Linked DNA regions of Persicobacter psychrovividus. The protein of the gene in region 1 binds, or shares a complex with, the protein of each later gene. Links are inferred from orthologs where the notes say so. Each region holds a gene or a part of one and is shown on either strand. Other genes may lie near its edges. The genes, in order: tsaD and tsaE.

The links.
Region 2: the proteins of tsaD (region 1) and tsaE are in contact, whole or in part, in a crystal structure (PDB 6N9A), measured with the Thermotoga maritima proteins. The link is inferred for Persicobacter psychrovividus from one-to-one orthologs. Residues at the interface, in WP_004082750.1 of Thermotoga maritima: Cys10, Asp11, Arg49, His50, Leu82, Gly84, Gly135, Gly136, Glu154, Thr155, Leu156, Asp157, Asp158, Ser159, Glu162, Asp165, Lys166, Arg169, Leu170, Tyr175, Lys213, Thr214, Leu217, Tyr218, Gln221, Arg222, Asn324; in WP_004082108.1 of Thermotoga maritima: Leu37, Gly38, Lys46, Lys57, Val59, Lys60, Ser61, Thr63, Phe64, Thr65, Leu66, Met67, Val69, Pro71, Tyr82, Arg83, Leu84, Asp86, Asp88, Phe89, Asp93, Ile128, Asp130, Glu131, Arg134.

What each region holds. Positions count from the first base shown.
Region 1 is NZ_AP025292.1:986,538-993,445, reverse strand. Bases 2,317-5,172 are described here. They hold tsaD (tRNA (adenosine(37)-N6)-threonylcarbamoyltransferase complex transferase subunit TsaD), read right to left. Parts: upstream 4,321-5,172; coding sequence 3,313-4,320; downstream 2,317-3,312. Other genes in these bases: AABK40_RS04480 (translocation/assembly module TamB domain-containing protein), read left to right, coding at 4,522-5,172; smpB (SsrA-binding protein), read right to left, coding at 2,632-3,108; AABK40_RS04495 (C40 family peptidase), read right to left, coding at 2,317-2,459. Outside these bases: AABK40_RS04500 (cation diffusion facilitator family transporter), read right to left, coding at 855-1,733; more of AABK40_RS04495, read right to left, coding at 1,737-2,316; more of AABK40_RS04480, read left to right, coding at 5,173-6,908.
Region 2 is NZ_AP025292.1:2,355,085-2,361,982, reverse strand. Bases 2,446-5,291 are described here. They hold tsaE (tRNA (adenosine(37)-N6)-threonylcarbamoyltransferase complex ATPase subunit type 1 TsaE), read left to right. Parts: upstream 2,446-3,574; coding sequence 3,575-4,009; downstream 4,010-5,291. Other genes in these bases: AABK40_RS10055 (alanine dehydrogenase), read left to right, coding at 4,002-5,228; porX (T9SS response regulator signal transducer PorX), read left to right, coding at 2,446-3,470. Outside these bases: lpxD (UDP-3-O-(3-hydroxymyristoyl)glucosamine N-acyltransferase), read right to left, coding at 1-515; AABK40_RS10070 (HD domain-containing protein), read right to left, coding at 545-1,771; more of porX, read left to right, coding at 1,911-2,445; AABK40_RS10050 (hypothetical protein), read left to right, coding at 5,479-5,793; AABK40_RS10045 (formate--tetrahydrofolate ligase), read right to left, coding at 5,863-6,898. UniProt on the Escherichia coli protein: Required for the formation of a threonylcarbamoyl group on adenosine at position 37 (t(6)A37) in tRNAs that read codons beginning with adenine.

The DNA.
Region 1 (6,908 bases):
GCATCTTTATTTTAAAGATGCTTTTTTTTGCACTATACTTTACTGATTTCATTTTTTGTCGCATATATCCAAACCGTTAAACTTATTTATTTGACTTCAAACTACGACACCAAAACGGCGTTTAAAAGCTTAAAACAGCCATTTCCTGAAATTTTGGATTTTCAGCTATTCTTGGAGTGATGAATTCAGCAATGGTACTTTCAGCATATAAACAAAAAAAAGAGGCTTCCGCCTCACTCCTTTCCGGCTTCCTGCCTTCCAATGCTGTTGGAAAACAAGCTGCTGAATGAAGTTAAGCGACAGCCTCTTTCAGTATCCGCAGGGAACATGCTATAAGAGGTATTTAAATACCACATGATTATTTTATGGCCCACAGATGATCGTTATTTGAGGGAATTGCTATTCGTGGGGGTGTCGCACAACTCAGCTCTCTGCATTTAGTGCAAAATTTTATTTCGTGAGCTGTACGGATGCACCCAATGTCATTAAGTTAAGGATTTTGAGGGACACAGGTCTAAATTTGAAATGCTCGTAGAGGCGTTATTCTTAACGACTCACGTAACAATTTGAATAAATCTAAGAGGAAACCTATAAAATCACCATTGAATTAGACGTTAAAAATAACGTCTATACAGGATAATGCGCTTAACTTAATGACATTGCGGATGCACCTATGTGTGTATCCAAACCACACAAAATTTATGATGATTCGGGCAGACACGCAGGTCAGCCCATACAGTGACAAATAAAATTTCGTGGGACAAAATCAATTTATGGTTATGCAACAGCCCCATAGCGCCATCCTACGAATTTTTAAATTCTTTTGCAGCACTTTTGAAGTACCGCAGCGGGCATTAGTCAGGAGCGGTAAGGTAAGGTTCCATATGAATCGTTACCTCCACATCGAGCTTGTTGGCCAGTGCACGCTCCATTTCTGTTACCATATCATGCGCCTCAATCAACGATAAGTGCTTAGGCAGACGAGCGTGAAGGGTCATCTCCTTATGTTCCCCATAGTCATGCACATGCACGTGATGAACATCCACCGAAGTCCCTGCAATATTATCGCAGATATTGGAAGCCTTCTCTACCAGTTCAGGGCGGACATCCTGCCCCAAAAAGTGATTGATGTTCTCTTTCAAAATTTCTATGGCGGAAAACAGAATCACGATTCCTACCCCAATACCGAGCACACCATCGAGCCAGCTGAAATATTGACCGAGCCAAATCCCGATCAGGACCACCAGCGAGGTCAGGGCATCGGAACGGTGATGCCAGCCGTCTGCTTTCAGTGCAGAAGAATTGTACTTCTTCGCCACATAAAAGCTGATTTGTGCCACCAGCTCTTTCACCACAATCGAGGCAATGGTGACATAAATTGCCCATTCGGAATAATTAGGGTGCGATTGATGGTAGAGGGCTTCAAAGCCTTCAAAACCCAGCAACACCCCCACGGCCAGCAACATCCCTCCGATGGTCAGACTGGCAAGAATTTCCGCTCGTCCATGTCCAAAAGGATGGTCCCCGTCGGCAGGCTTGGTGGCCAGCTGCAGGCAGAGCATCAATATCAGGGACGACAGGGAATCTGAAAGTGTATGCCAGGCGTCGGCAATCAGTGCAATGGAGTTATCGGCAGTACCGACATAATACTTGACAGCAAACAGCAGTAAGTTCACCCCGATGGAAAGGGCACTCACTCCTATTAGCCACTGTTTCTTTTGATATTGCTTCATAAATTAATTTATCAATCTGCGCACCTCCGCAAGTTGATGCGTCAATCGGTCTTCCTCCACACAATATATCCCCGCAACCGTCAGGCTATCGACACGCACCTTGCCCGAGGCATGGATAATCTCTCCTTCCTGGGTAACCAGCCCCACATGGTTGATCTTCCCTTGTTCATTGCTGAAAAAAGCAAGATCCCCAGCTTTTCGGTCGATAAATGCCACCCCGCTACCAAGCTTCACCTGCTCACTGGCATCTCTCGGAATGGCATAGCCCCCTATCGCATAAGCGAGCTGCGTAAGGCCAGAACAATCAATGCCTGCCATGGTTTTGCCTCCCCACTGATATGGACAACCCAACAAGCGGTAAGCCCAGCCAGCAATCAGGTCAGCATCCCATCTTTTATCTTTTACCTTAATTAAAGAGGCATGTTCGGGCTTTGGTTCAGAAAAAGTTGCCCCTGCCATTATAAAGGCTTCTTCGAGGCGAACCATAGGTTCAAAAAGAATATATTCCCCCGCCTGTGGTTGCTGCTCGGTGGCAAAATGCTGGCGATGGTCAATCCACCCTACATATTGATCCTGCAACGACTGGATCTGTATCCATTTGCCTTCTTTGGCGGTATCCATCACGCGGTAGCCCTCTCCGAAAAGCAACTGGGTAACTTGCTCTGCGGCATCGCTGGCGGTGGCTCTTACTGGAACAATTGGTAATTGGCATTGTCCGTAATTCATGCTGTTGATTAGTTTGATTAAATGAATGAAATAGTAGTTGATGACATGATGCTGATAAAAGCCCTGTGGCCACTGAGACCATCAACGCTCATTGCGTAGGCACAAGGCATTACGATCAGCTACTGACTAAAATTGGAGGTAAAAAAAAGGTGAGGATTCCCCCACCTTTTCATCAATATTTTACACGCTCCAAATCGCGCTTCACGTCTTTGTCTTTAATGGTCGAACGTTTGTCGAAAAGCTTCTTACCTCTCGCCAGTGCAACCTCCACTTTGGCCAGCCCTTTGCCAGTCAAGTACAAGCGCAACGGAACGATCGTCAGCCCTTTCTCGTCCATTTTCTGCTCCCATCTTTGCAGTTCTGTTTTATTCAGCAACAGTTTCCGTTCGCGGGTATCCTGATGGTTTTCACTGTTCCCGTGTGAATAGGGGCTGATGTGCATATGTCGAACAAACAACTCCCCTTTTTGAAAAACACAGAAGGCATCGCCGAGGGTTACCTGCCCCTCACGAATCGATTTGATCTCTGAGCCTTTCAGCACAATCCCTGCCGAAAGTTTATCGATCACCTCATATTCATACCTCGCCTTGCGGTTTTTGATATTGATATTGTTACTGAATCTATCTTTTTTATTCTTTTGCTTCGCCATAAAAAAATCAATGGTTAATATTTTCGTCCCCAAATTACTAATGGTAAACGCATATCAAATAATAGTCTTTAGTCTTGCCCACAGCCAAATGAAATCTATCGGATAAAACTGATGATCAGCACCTTACTAAAAAGAAAGCCGATCAACCTCAATAAGATCATCCTTTACACGCCATTTATCCGCAGCCAATAAAATAAACGAATATTAAATACTCATTCTCGGATCAGGAGAAACGGACTGTTCGCAAAACTCTCCCGCCTCATATTTGTAATGCGCCGCAATGGCAATCATACCAGCATTATCAGTACAATATTCGAAATCGGGGAAATAAACCGTCCAGCGGCTTTTTTTCGCTTCCTCTTCCAATGCCTGACGCAGCCCTTTGTTGGCAGAAACCCCTCCTGCAATAGCAATATGGGGAACTTTCAATTCTCGGCTTGCCCGCTTGAGTTTTTGCATCAGCATTTTAATGAAAGTAAACTGAATACTTGCACAAATGTCATTTAAATTCTTCTCAATGAACTGTTCATCTTTACGTTTTTCACGCTGCAAGAAATACAAAATTGCCGTTTTTATTCCACTGAAGGAATAATTGTAACCTTCCATTTCAGAAACAGGAAACTCGAACTTGTGCGGGTCCCCCAATTGCGCATACTTGTCGATCATCGGCCCACCAGGATAGGGCAAGCCCAACAGCTTGGCCGACTTGTCGAAGGCTTCCCCGACGGCATCATCCTGAGTTTTCCCAACCACTTCCATGGTCAGGTGGTCTTTCACCAAAACAATCTGGGTGTGCCCACCACTCACGGTCAAGCACAGAAATGGAAAGGGCGGGCGTGGCTCATCGATAAAGTGCGCCAAAATATGTGCCTCCATATGGTTCACCTCTATCAGTGGAATATCCAGCGCCAAAGCCATCGACTTCGCATAGGCCGTACCCACCAGCAAGGCGCCGAGCAAACCTGGCCCACGGGTAAAACCGATCGCCGTCAGTTCCTCTTTGGCAATTCCCGTTTCACGGAACGCCTGCTCCACAACAGGGATAATATTCTGCTGATGCGCCCTTGAGGCCAGCTCGGGCACTACTCCGCCATATTCTTCATGTACTTTTTGCGTGGCCACAACATTATTCAGTACCACCCCATCGCGTACGATAGATGCGGAGGTTTCATCACAAGATGACTCTATGGCTAAAATGGTGATATGTTCCATTTATATGTATTTGGATTCCCTGGGGGAAAATAAAACTCTTCTTCTCTCGGCGTTCAACGCCATTTTCTTGGACAGTTTGCAAAGATAATCAATGTATTGCCGAATTCATAACAGCACAAAGTTGATAAAGCGTGTTAAAATTATCTTTGAAGGGCAAAAATCCACATTTTTTAGCCTATTTTTGTGCAACACTGCTTATTCATGGAAGAAACAAATACTGAACAGTTACCTGCTCCCAAAAAAAGTATCGCGCGCCGAGCACTCAAAGTTTTCCTTTGGGCGGTTACCGTATGCATTTTTTTGTGGATCATCGCGGTTAGCCTGCTTCGTTTGCCCTTCTTCCAGACCCAACTGACCGACTATTACCTCGGGAAAATCGGCGGAAAAATCCACGCCCCAATGAGTGTTGGGAGGGTGGAGTTCAGCTGGGTGGATGAGGCCGTACTTCATGATGTAAAAATCCTCGACTCCCTCCAAAATCCTGTCATTTATGTGAAGCAGTTGCACGCCAATTTTGGCTTCTGGAATATGGTGATCAATGGTGGGCTCGATTTCAACGAAGCCAACATCCGTGGTGCCGATGTCCAGCTCATCGCCCAATCCGACGGTCGGTTTGGCCTCAACCAATGGGTCGATGGCCTCAATGGACTCGCTGGCCCTCCCGACCCCAACGACAGCACCCATATCCACCTGAAAATCGGAAAAATTACGGTGGAGAATTCTGTTTTCAGGATGCAGAATCCGCAAATCGATTCCGTTGATTTTGGCTTTGACAACCACAACTTTACCGTAAAAGATATTTTTGGGGAAGTTACTGATTTCAGAATTGATCAGGACACCATTGCCATGAAAATCGAAAGCATGCAGGGCCACGAGGTTACCAGTGATATGCCTATTCTGGATATGCGGTCGGATTTTATGATCTGTCGCCATGCACTCAAACTCGACAAAACCAGCCTGTATGTTGGTGAGAGCCGACTGAAGGGCGACCTCAACTTTTATTACAATGGCTGGCAGGACTATTCCGACTTCATGCGGAAAATCAGTATCGATGCCGAGGTCAAGCAATCCTACCTGACCTCCAGGGACCTTGCGCAGGTACTCCCTTTTATGCGGGGTTATCTGGATTCCTATCACTTCAAAGGACATTGGAAGGGTCCCATTTCCAATTTCGACATTCGAAATCTCGACCTTGAATTTGGCAGCAATTCCCACCTCCACGGACGGATCAGCTTCAGTGGGCTCCCCCAGTTTTTTGATACTTTCATTGATGCCAACTTCAAGCGGTCACGCATTAATATCGAGGACCTGTACCCCTATATTGGCAACAGCCCCAACCGTACACTGAAAGAGTTGGACGATGTGAAATTCAATGGTCGATTTACAGGCTTCCCGCTGGATTTTGTAGCCAACGGAAAATTTGACGCGCCCGTGGGCTCGATCATTTCAGATATTAACTTCAAAATTCCCGAAGGAGGCAAACCCTATTATAAAGGGCATCTGATTACCAAAGATTTTAACCTCGGGCGGGTGATTGACAACCCCAAGTACATTCAAAATGTAACCCTTGAAGGAGATATTGAAGGCACAGGACTGACCGTCTCTACGGCGGATTTCAACCTGAAAGCCAAAGCCGAACATGTGGGTATTTATGGTTATGATTACCATAATATTGATACCAAAGCCCGATTTTCCCGTGAGATATTCATCGGCGATATGGTGGTCAATGACTCTTCTTTTCAGTCGACGATTAACGGAGCCATTAATCTGGGGAATAAAAATCCATACCTGAAGATCAATGCTGAAATCCCTTTTGCCGACCTTCACACCATGAATATTGTCAAGGGCGTTTCGGCCAGTATGAAAGGCAACCTGAACCTTGATTTTCAGGGACTGAAAATGGATGACCTGCTCGGTACGGCACAGGCGAAGAACTTCTCCATCAGTTATGATGGCGACACGCTGGATTTCAACCACCTCAAATTTACCTCGACCAAAGACTCCGACAATTTCAGGGCCCTGGACCTGTACTCTGATTTCGGGCAGTTGCGTATTGATGGCACCTTTAAGCCTTCCATTCTATGGGCGAGCATTCCAAAAATGAGCAAGGAATATATGATGGCCATAAAAAATGACCCTCAACAGCTCAAGCGATATTACAGCCAACAGCCTGCGGTAGATTACAGCGACCCGTCCTACATTAATTTTGATGTTCGTTTCTTTGATTTCAACCCCATCATGCGGTTATTTTACCCGAATTTCTACATGACCTCGGGGGCGAATATTCATGGAAAAATGCTGATCGGTTATTCGTATAACCTGACCATGGACACCTATCTTGACAGCCTGAACTGGCAGGGGAATGCGCTCTCCAACACCTCGCTTTCCGTGAAAACATCGAAAGTGATCAATGAGCCTGATCCTGAGGCAGTCATTACCATGACCTCCGATCATCAGACCTTTTTCAAAACACTGAATACCAACAACCTGGTAACCGAGCTGAACTGGTTTGACCGTAAGATGGACTACCTTTTTCAGATCAAACAAAATAAAACAAAAAACAAAGTGGACCTCATTGGTCACCTCGA
Region 2 (6,898 bases), 1.4 Mb from region 1 along the record:
CAGTTGTTTCCGATAATACAGTTGCTGTACACCTTGGCGCCTGAATCAATAACAGTATTGTCTCCTATTGTTACATTGTCGCCGATGGCAGCATGAGGATAAATTTTGACGTTGTTCCCGATGGTAACATTTTTCCCGATGTAGGAAAATGCCGCACGGTAAACTTCAGTGCCTGTTGTGGAACCTGCTCCGATAAATGAGGGCTCTTCCACGCCTTCTTTTGCGAATCGAGTGTATTTGTCATACTCCTCAAGAAGTGCGGTAAAAGCAGAGTAGGCATTTTTTACACGAATGAGTGTCGTAGCGACCTCTTGCTTGGGTTGAAAGTCCTCGTCAACGATAACGCCTGCCGCCTTGGTGGTGTACAGGTGGTTTTCGTATTTTAAGTTAGATAAAAATGAGATTGCGTCCTCTCCCGCATCTTCAATTTTCCCAATAGTTTTAATTACTCGGTTGCCGTCCCCTTCGACCGCACCTTCTAAAACTACAGCAATCTGATTCAGTGTAAATTCCATTCAGTTTTGAGTCCTTTTTCAAAATTCAACTACAAAGATACATTTTTGCTTAAGCATAGATAGTATTTTTTTACAATTTTGCTCAATGCAGTGATGTTCGGTAGGTCTGAAGCAGCTTCGAGATCAATAATTTCCCCGGATTTTTTAGAGATAAGTATTTGATCATCATGGTTTAAATAAGCAGAATTGGTCACGAAACCTTCGGCCATAAGGTAGTTGGCGTCTGTTTCGGAGACCGAAAAGGTATTTTGAACTATTTGATTGGTATTTTGTATTTCTTCTGCCGTGAAGGGATCGTTTTGCAATTTTATTTTAAAAATGTTCCGATTCAGGAGTTGTTGGCTAATGGTCGACAGCACATGATCGGGGTGGCTTTGCCATAACTTCATGGCGGCCATAATATCGAAATCATCCAATTGAACGAATTGCGCGATGGCTTCCTCCTTTTCCTGGTTTCGGATATTTTCAGCATGTTCAAGGAAGTAGGTTAGGGCTTCGGAGGCGACCACCTTTTCTCCCTGTGCGACCAGAAACTGTGCCCGCTTGATCAGGCGGATCATCATCTGTTCTGCAGCAAGGGATGTTTTATGCAGATAAACCTGCCAGTACATCAGTCGGCGTGCCTGCAAGAAATTTTCTATGGAGTAAATGCCCTTTTCTTCAATGACGAGCCGATCATTTTTTACGTCAAGCATTTTAATGATACGGGATGCGCCCACGGTCCCTTCAGAAACCCCCGTAAAAAAGCTGTCCCTTTGCAGGTAATCGAGGCGATCCATATCCAGCTGTGAGGAAATCAGGGAGCAGAAGAATTTCCGGGGATATTCCTTTTTGAACATCTGGATGGCCAAATCAAGCTTGCCATTCCATTGTTTGTTGAGCGACTCCATCAGTTTGAGGGAAATGTACTCATGGTCGATGTCCTTCAGCAGGGTGTGCTCCAGGGCGTGGGAAAAAGGCCCATGGCCGAGGTCGTGGAGCAGGATGGCTGCTTTGGCGCCTAAAATTTCCGCTTCGCTGATTTCAACCCCACGGTCGCGGAGCTGTTCGAGGGCGCGGGTCATCAGGTGCATTGCCCCGAGGGCATGATGAAAACGGGTGTGTTGGGCACCAGGGTAAACCAGGTCGGTCATGCCCAGTTGCCGAATGCGGCGGAGTCGCTGAAAGTAGGGGTGTTGGATTAAATCAAAGATCAGTTCATCTTTAATATTAATGAAGCCATACACGGGGTCGTTGATTATTTTCTTCTTATTCAAGCTTGCATTTACTATTTTGCTACTGAATTTGTTAAAAACTCTTAATTTTTGCCAACGTTTATGATAATAATGTTTATTTGACGTTAGTAAGAAGTTTTTTCAACTCTTTATATATAAAGAAACCAATAATCCTTGATTTATGCAAAGGTATAAGATATTGTGGGCAGACGATGAGATCGAATTTCTCAAACCACACATTTTATTTTTAGAAAAAAAAGGCTACGAAGTAACCGCTGTAAATAGTGGGGCTGATGCCGTAGAGCAGGTAAATGAGGATCATTTTGACGTGGTTTTCCTGGATGAGATGATGCCAGGAATGACGGGTCTTGAAACATTGGATCAGATAAAAAACATTCGCCCCAGCCTCCCTGTGGTGATGATTACCAAAAGTGAGGAGGAGGATGTGATGGAGCAGGCCATTGGCAGTAAAATCGCCGATTACCTGATTAAGCCGGTAAATCCTAACCAGATTTTGATGGCAGTGAAGAAAATCACGGACAATAAGCGGTTGGTCTCTGAAAAAACCAACCAAAGCTATCAGCAGGATTTCAGAAATATCTCGATGGCCTTCATGGATGATATGAACCATGAGGAATGGGCCGATATCTATAAAAAGTTAACCTATTGGGAACTTGAAATTGAAAGCTCTGACGACAGCAGTATGTCGGAGGTGCTGGACATGCAAAAAAGCGATGCCAACAACAAGTTCTCGAAATTTGTGATCGACAACTATGAAGACTGGCTGAATGATCCCGACTGTGAGCGTCCGGTGTTGGCCAATGATCTGATGCGCAAGAAGGTGTTCCCAGTGGTCGCTCAGGGCAAGCCAACTTTTATGTTGCTGATTGATAATTTGCGCTGGGATCAGTGGTGTTTCCTGGAACCAATCTTCAGTGAGTATTTCAAGATTGAAACCCGCGAGACTTTCTATTCTATTTTACCGACCACCACGGCTTATGCACGGAATGCCATTTTCTCGGGAATGATGCCGCTGGAAATGAGTAAGCATTATCCACATTTGTGGGTTGGCGATGAAACCGATGAAGGGAAGAACAATCATGAGCACGAGTTTCTTGAAGAACAGCTTAAACGGATGCGCCTGGATTACAAATGGTCCTATCACAAGATCAAGCAGGTGGCACAAGGCAAGCAGCTGGCCGATAACCTCCGCAACCTGATGAGCAACGACCTGAACGTTATTGTTTACAATTTTGTGGATCTGTTGTCGCATGCACGTACCGAGATGGAGGTGATTCGTGAGTTGGCCCCAGATGAGTCTGCGTATCGTTCCCTGACAAAATCGTGGTTTGAGCACTCGCCTTTGTTTGATATCGTTCAGCGATTGTCGAACCTGGATGCGAACGTCGTACTGACGACCGACCACGGAACTGTTCGGGTAAAACGTCCTTATAAAATTATTGGGGACCGAAACACCAACACCAATTTGCGCTATAAGGCGGGGAAAAATCTCAGCTTTAACGATTCCTCTGTATTGGTCAGCAGAAATCCAGAAGATTTACACCTGCCAAAGCAGAATGTTTCTACGGCTTATGTGTTCGCTACCGAAGACAGCTTCTTCGCTTACCCGAATAACTACAACTACTATGTGAAGTATTATAAAGATACTTTCCAGCATGGTGGTATATCAATGGAAGAAATGATTTGCCCATTTATTTCAATGGTGCCAAAATCAAAATAAGTTATCTTTGTAAAGAAAGGGAAGTATGTTGATGCCTGTTTTTATAGGTTTTCATTCTACTTTCCTTTATTTATTTAACAAGAGTGTCAAAAAAAAATTGCATTTTGGAGAAAGAACTGATTATTGAAACGAAAGGCCTGAAGGATTTAGCCGCAGCCGCAGAGAAGCTGATGGCCTTTGGTTCTGATTATAATGTTTGGTTGATGAACGGGGACATGGGAGCAGGAAAAACAACCCTGACGATCGCACTGTGCAAAGCGCTTGGTGTGGTGGATGATCCCACAAGCCCAACCTATTCGCTGGTAAATGAATACCGTACCGAAGATGGCTTGCCTGTTTATCATTTCGATTTTTACCGCATTCATGACGAGGCGGAAGCAGAAGAGATTGGTGCCGAGGAGTACTTTTATTCCGAAGGTTACTGTTTTATTGAGTGGTCTTCACTCATCCCTTCCCTGATTCCCGACCGCCATCTGCTGGTAGATATTGATGTTATTAACGAAACTAATCGCTTAATTAAAGTCACCAGAAATGGCTAAAAACACTCCTTTTGGATTTTCGAAATTGGCGCAGGAATCCCTCCTGACGCAAGAAAAGCCTGCCAAGATCGGTCGCCAGCACCAGGCCATGACCATCGGTATGCCCGTGGAACGCTCCATGCAGGAAAACCGTGTGGCACTGACCCCCGACTCTGTGGGAGTGCTTGTGAACAACGGGCACGAGGTTTTGATTGAAACGGGTGCGGGGCTCTCTTCCAATTTCGATGATAAGGAGTATTCTGAACGCGGAGCGAAAATTGTCTATTCCGCAGAACAGGCTTTTGAGTGCCCGATTGTGCTGAAGGTTGAACCCGCTACTATTCAGGAGCTGGAGTTAATGAAGCCGCACAGTTCGCTGATTTCTGCCATTCACCTCGGGACCATGTCACGGGAATTCCTCGATAAGGTAAAAGAAAAGCGACTGACCACTTTGGGCTTTGAGCTCTTGGAAGATAAATCTGGTGGGATGCCTGTGGTACGTGCAATGTCGGAGATTGCGGGCATGAATGCCCTGTTTATTGCATCGGAGTATTTGAGCAGTGTCCGTAAAGGGCGCGGTGTTTTGCTTGGTGGTATTACAGGTGTAGCCCCTTCCAATGTCATTATTCTTGGTGCTGGAACTGTGGCGGAATATGCCGCACGCGTTGCTTTTGCGCTGGGAGCCAATGTACAGATTTTCGATAACCATCTTTATAAGCTTCGACGCCTGAAAGCGGCTTTGGCTCATAATGTAGCCACAAGCACGATTGAAACAGAAACCCTGCGGTCGGCACTGAAGCAAGCCGATGTGGTGATTGGGGCCATACGACCAGAGAAAGGCCGCAATCGCTATTATGTGTCGGAGGAAATGGTGGCGAGTATGCGTCCCAATTCCGTGATTGTGGATATTACGGTAGACCAGGGAGGCTGTTTTGAGACTTCCCGCCCGACGACTCACGAATCACCGATTTTCAGGAAATACGATGTAATTCATTATTGCGTGCCCAATGTTCCTTCCCGTGTGGGGCGAACAGCAACTACGGCGCTGAGTAATATTTTCACCCCGATTTTGCTTAAAACGGGAGATCACGGTGGTGTGGAAGCGATGATGTTCAAAGAAGACTGGTTCCTGAAAGCGGTTTATAATTATAAAGGCTGTCTTTGCAATGCTGCGATTGGGAATAAATTTCAGATGGAATTTAAAGATCTGAAACTCTTTGCACCCCCTTCGTTGGAATAATAAAATAGCGCTATTGAAAATACGATGTGCCTGAAGATCCCTTCAAATTTTGAAGTGATTTTCAGGCATTTTTTATGCGCGAAATGGGGTGTTTGGAAGGCGTAACCACTGGGCGAAAAAAGATGGTTTTGGGCTATAATCAGGTGGCTATATTTATTGCCTATTGAAGAAAAAATTTTATTTTGAGGTATTCAATCGAAAGGAATATTTTCTATCCAAATCAGTTTCTTTATTTAATAACCGTCGGCTTATGGAGAAGTTAAGAGTTACTAAAGAATATGACAAATTAAGTGTAGAGCTTAAGGAACAGCTGAAATTGGCCTACCCTGCAGGTTTCAGAAACCATTTGATCACCTTTAAGGGGAAAGACCATCAGCAGGTAAGTGCGCTGAGGTTTGAAACCGAAGACAAAATTTACCTGATCAGGATGACCAGCAAACAGGCAGTACAGATTATTGATGCCGACCCTGACTATGATGATGACGGTAACCTGTTTGATGAAGTGAAGGAGGGGTATGAGGAAAAGCACCTCGACAGCGATATCTTTCCTGCGGAAGAAATTTAAGGAACAAAAAAAGCGCAATCACTTTAAAGGACTGCGCTTTTATTTTTTTATGCGGTGAAGGCGCAAGGCTTATGAAAGGCCTTCGATTTGACCGTCAATGACATCGATATTATTGGCTGCAGGAATTTTTGGCAGACCAGGCATACGCATGATCGCACCTGCTTTGGCAACAATAAATCCAGCACCAGTATTAATGATCAGGTCGTCAATGGTGATTTTAAAATCTTTTGCGACACCATAAGCTTTAGCGTTGTCGCTGAAAGAATATTGTGTTTTGGCCATACAAACGGGCAAGTGTTCCAAGCCCAGTCTTTTTATGCGGCGAAGCATCAGTGGTGCGCGTCCCTCAAGAACAACACCCGTTCCACCGTAAATATTCTTGACAATATTTTCCAATTTAGTAACCACAGCATCGTTTTCACCATAGCTGAATTTCAGGGTCGCCTGATTTTCTTCAACAGCCGCAACAACTTCTTTCGCCAATTCAAGGCCTCCTTCGCCGCCATCATTAAAGGCGGTCATGAGTGCAAAGCGTACGCCCTGAGCTTTTGCCCACTGCTCCACAATGGCCAATTCTGCCTCCGTATCCCAAGGGAATCGGTTCATGGCAATGACTACTGGCTGCCCGAAATTTTGCATATTCTCGACATGCTTGGCCAGGTTTTTCAGGCCAGCTTCAACGCCCGAGAGGTTTTCTTCTTTCAGGGCATCTTCAGCAATGCCGCCGTGCATTTTCAAAGCAGGGCAAGTGGCAACAATCACAGTTGCTTTTGGGGCTATGCCAGCATGCTTACATTTGATGTTGAAGAATTTTTCAGCACCTAAATCAGCACCAAAACCCGCTTCAGTAACAGCATATTCACCGAAAGTCATGGCCAGCTTAGTTGCCAAAACAGAGTTGCAGCCGTGAGCGATATTGGCAAAAGGCCCTCCGTGAACGAAAGCAGGAGTGTTTTCGGTCGTTTGTACCAGGTTAGGATCAATGGCATCTTTAAGCAAAGCGACGATCGCTCCAGCAACGCCAAGGTCTTTTACCGTGAAAGCTTTATTGTCAGCGGTGTATCCGAGCAGAATGTTTTCGATGCGTATGCGCAGGTCGGTAAGG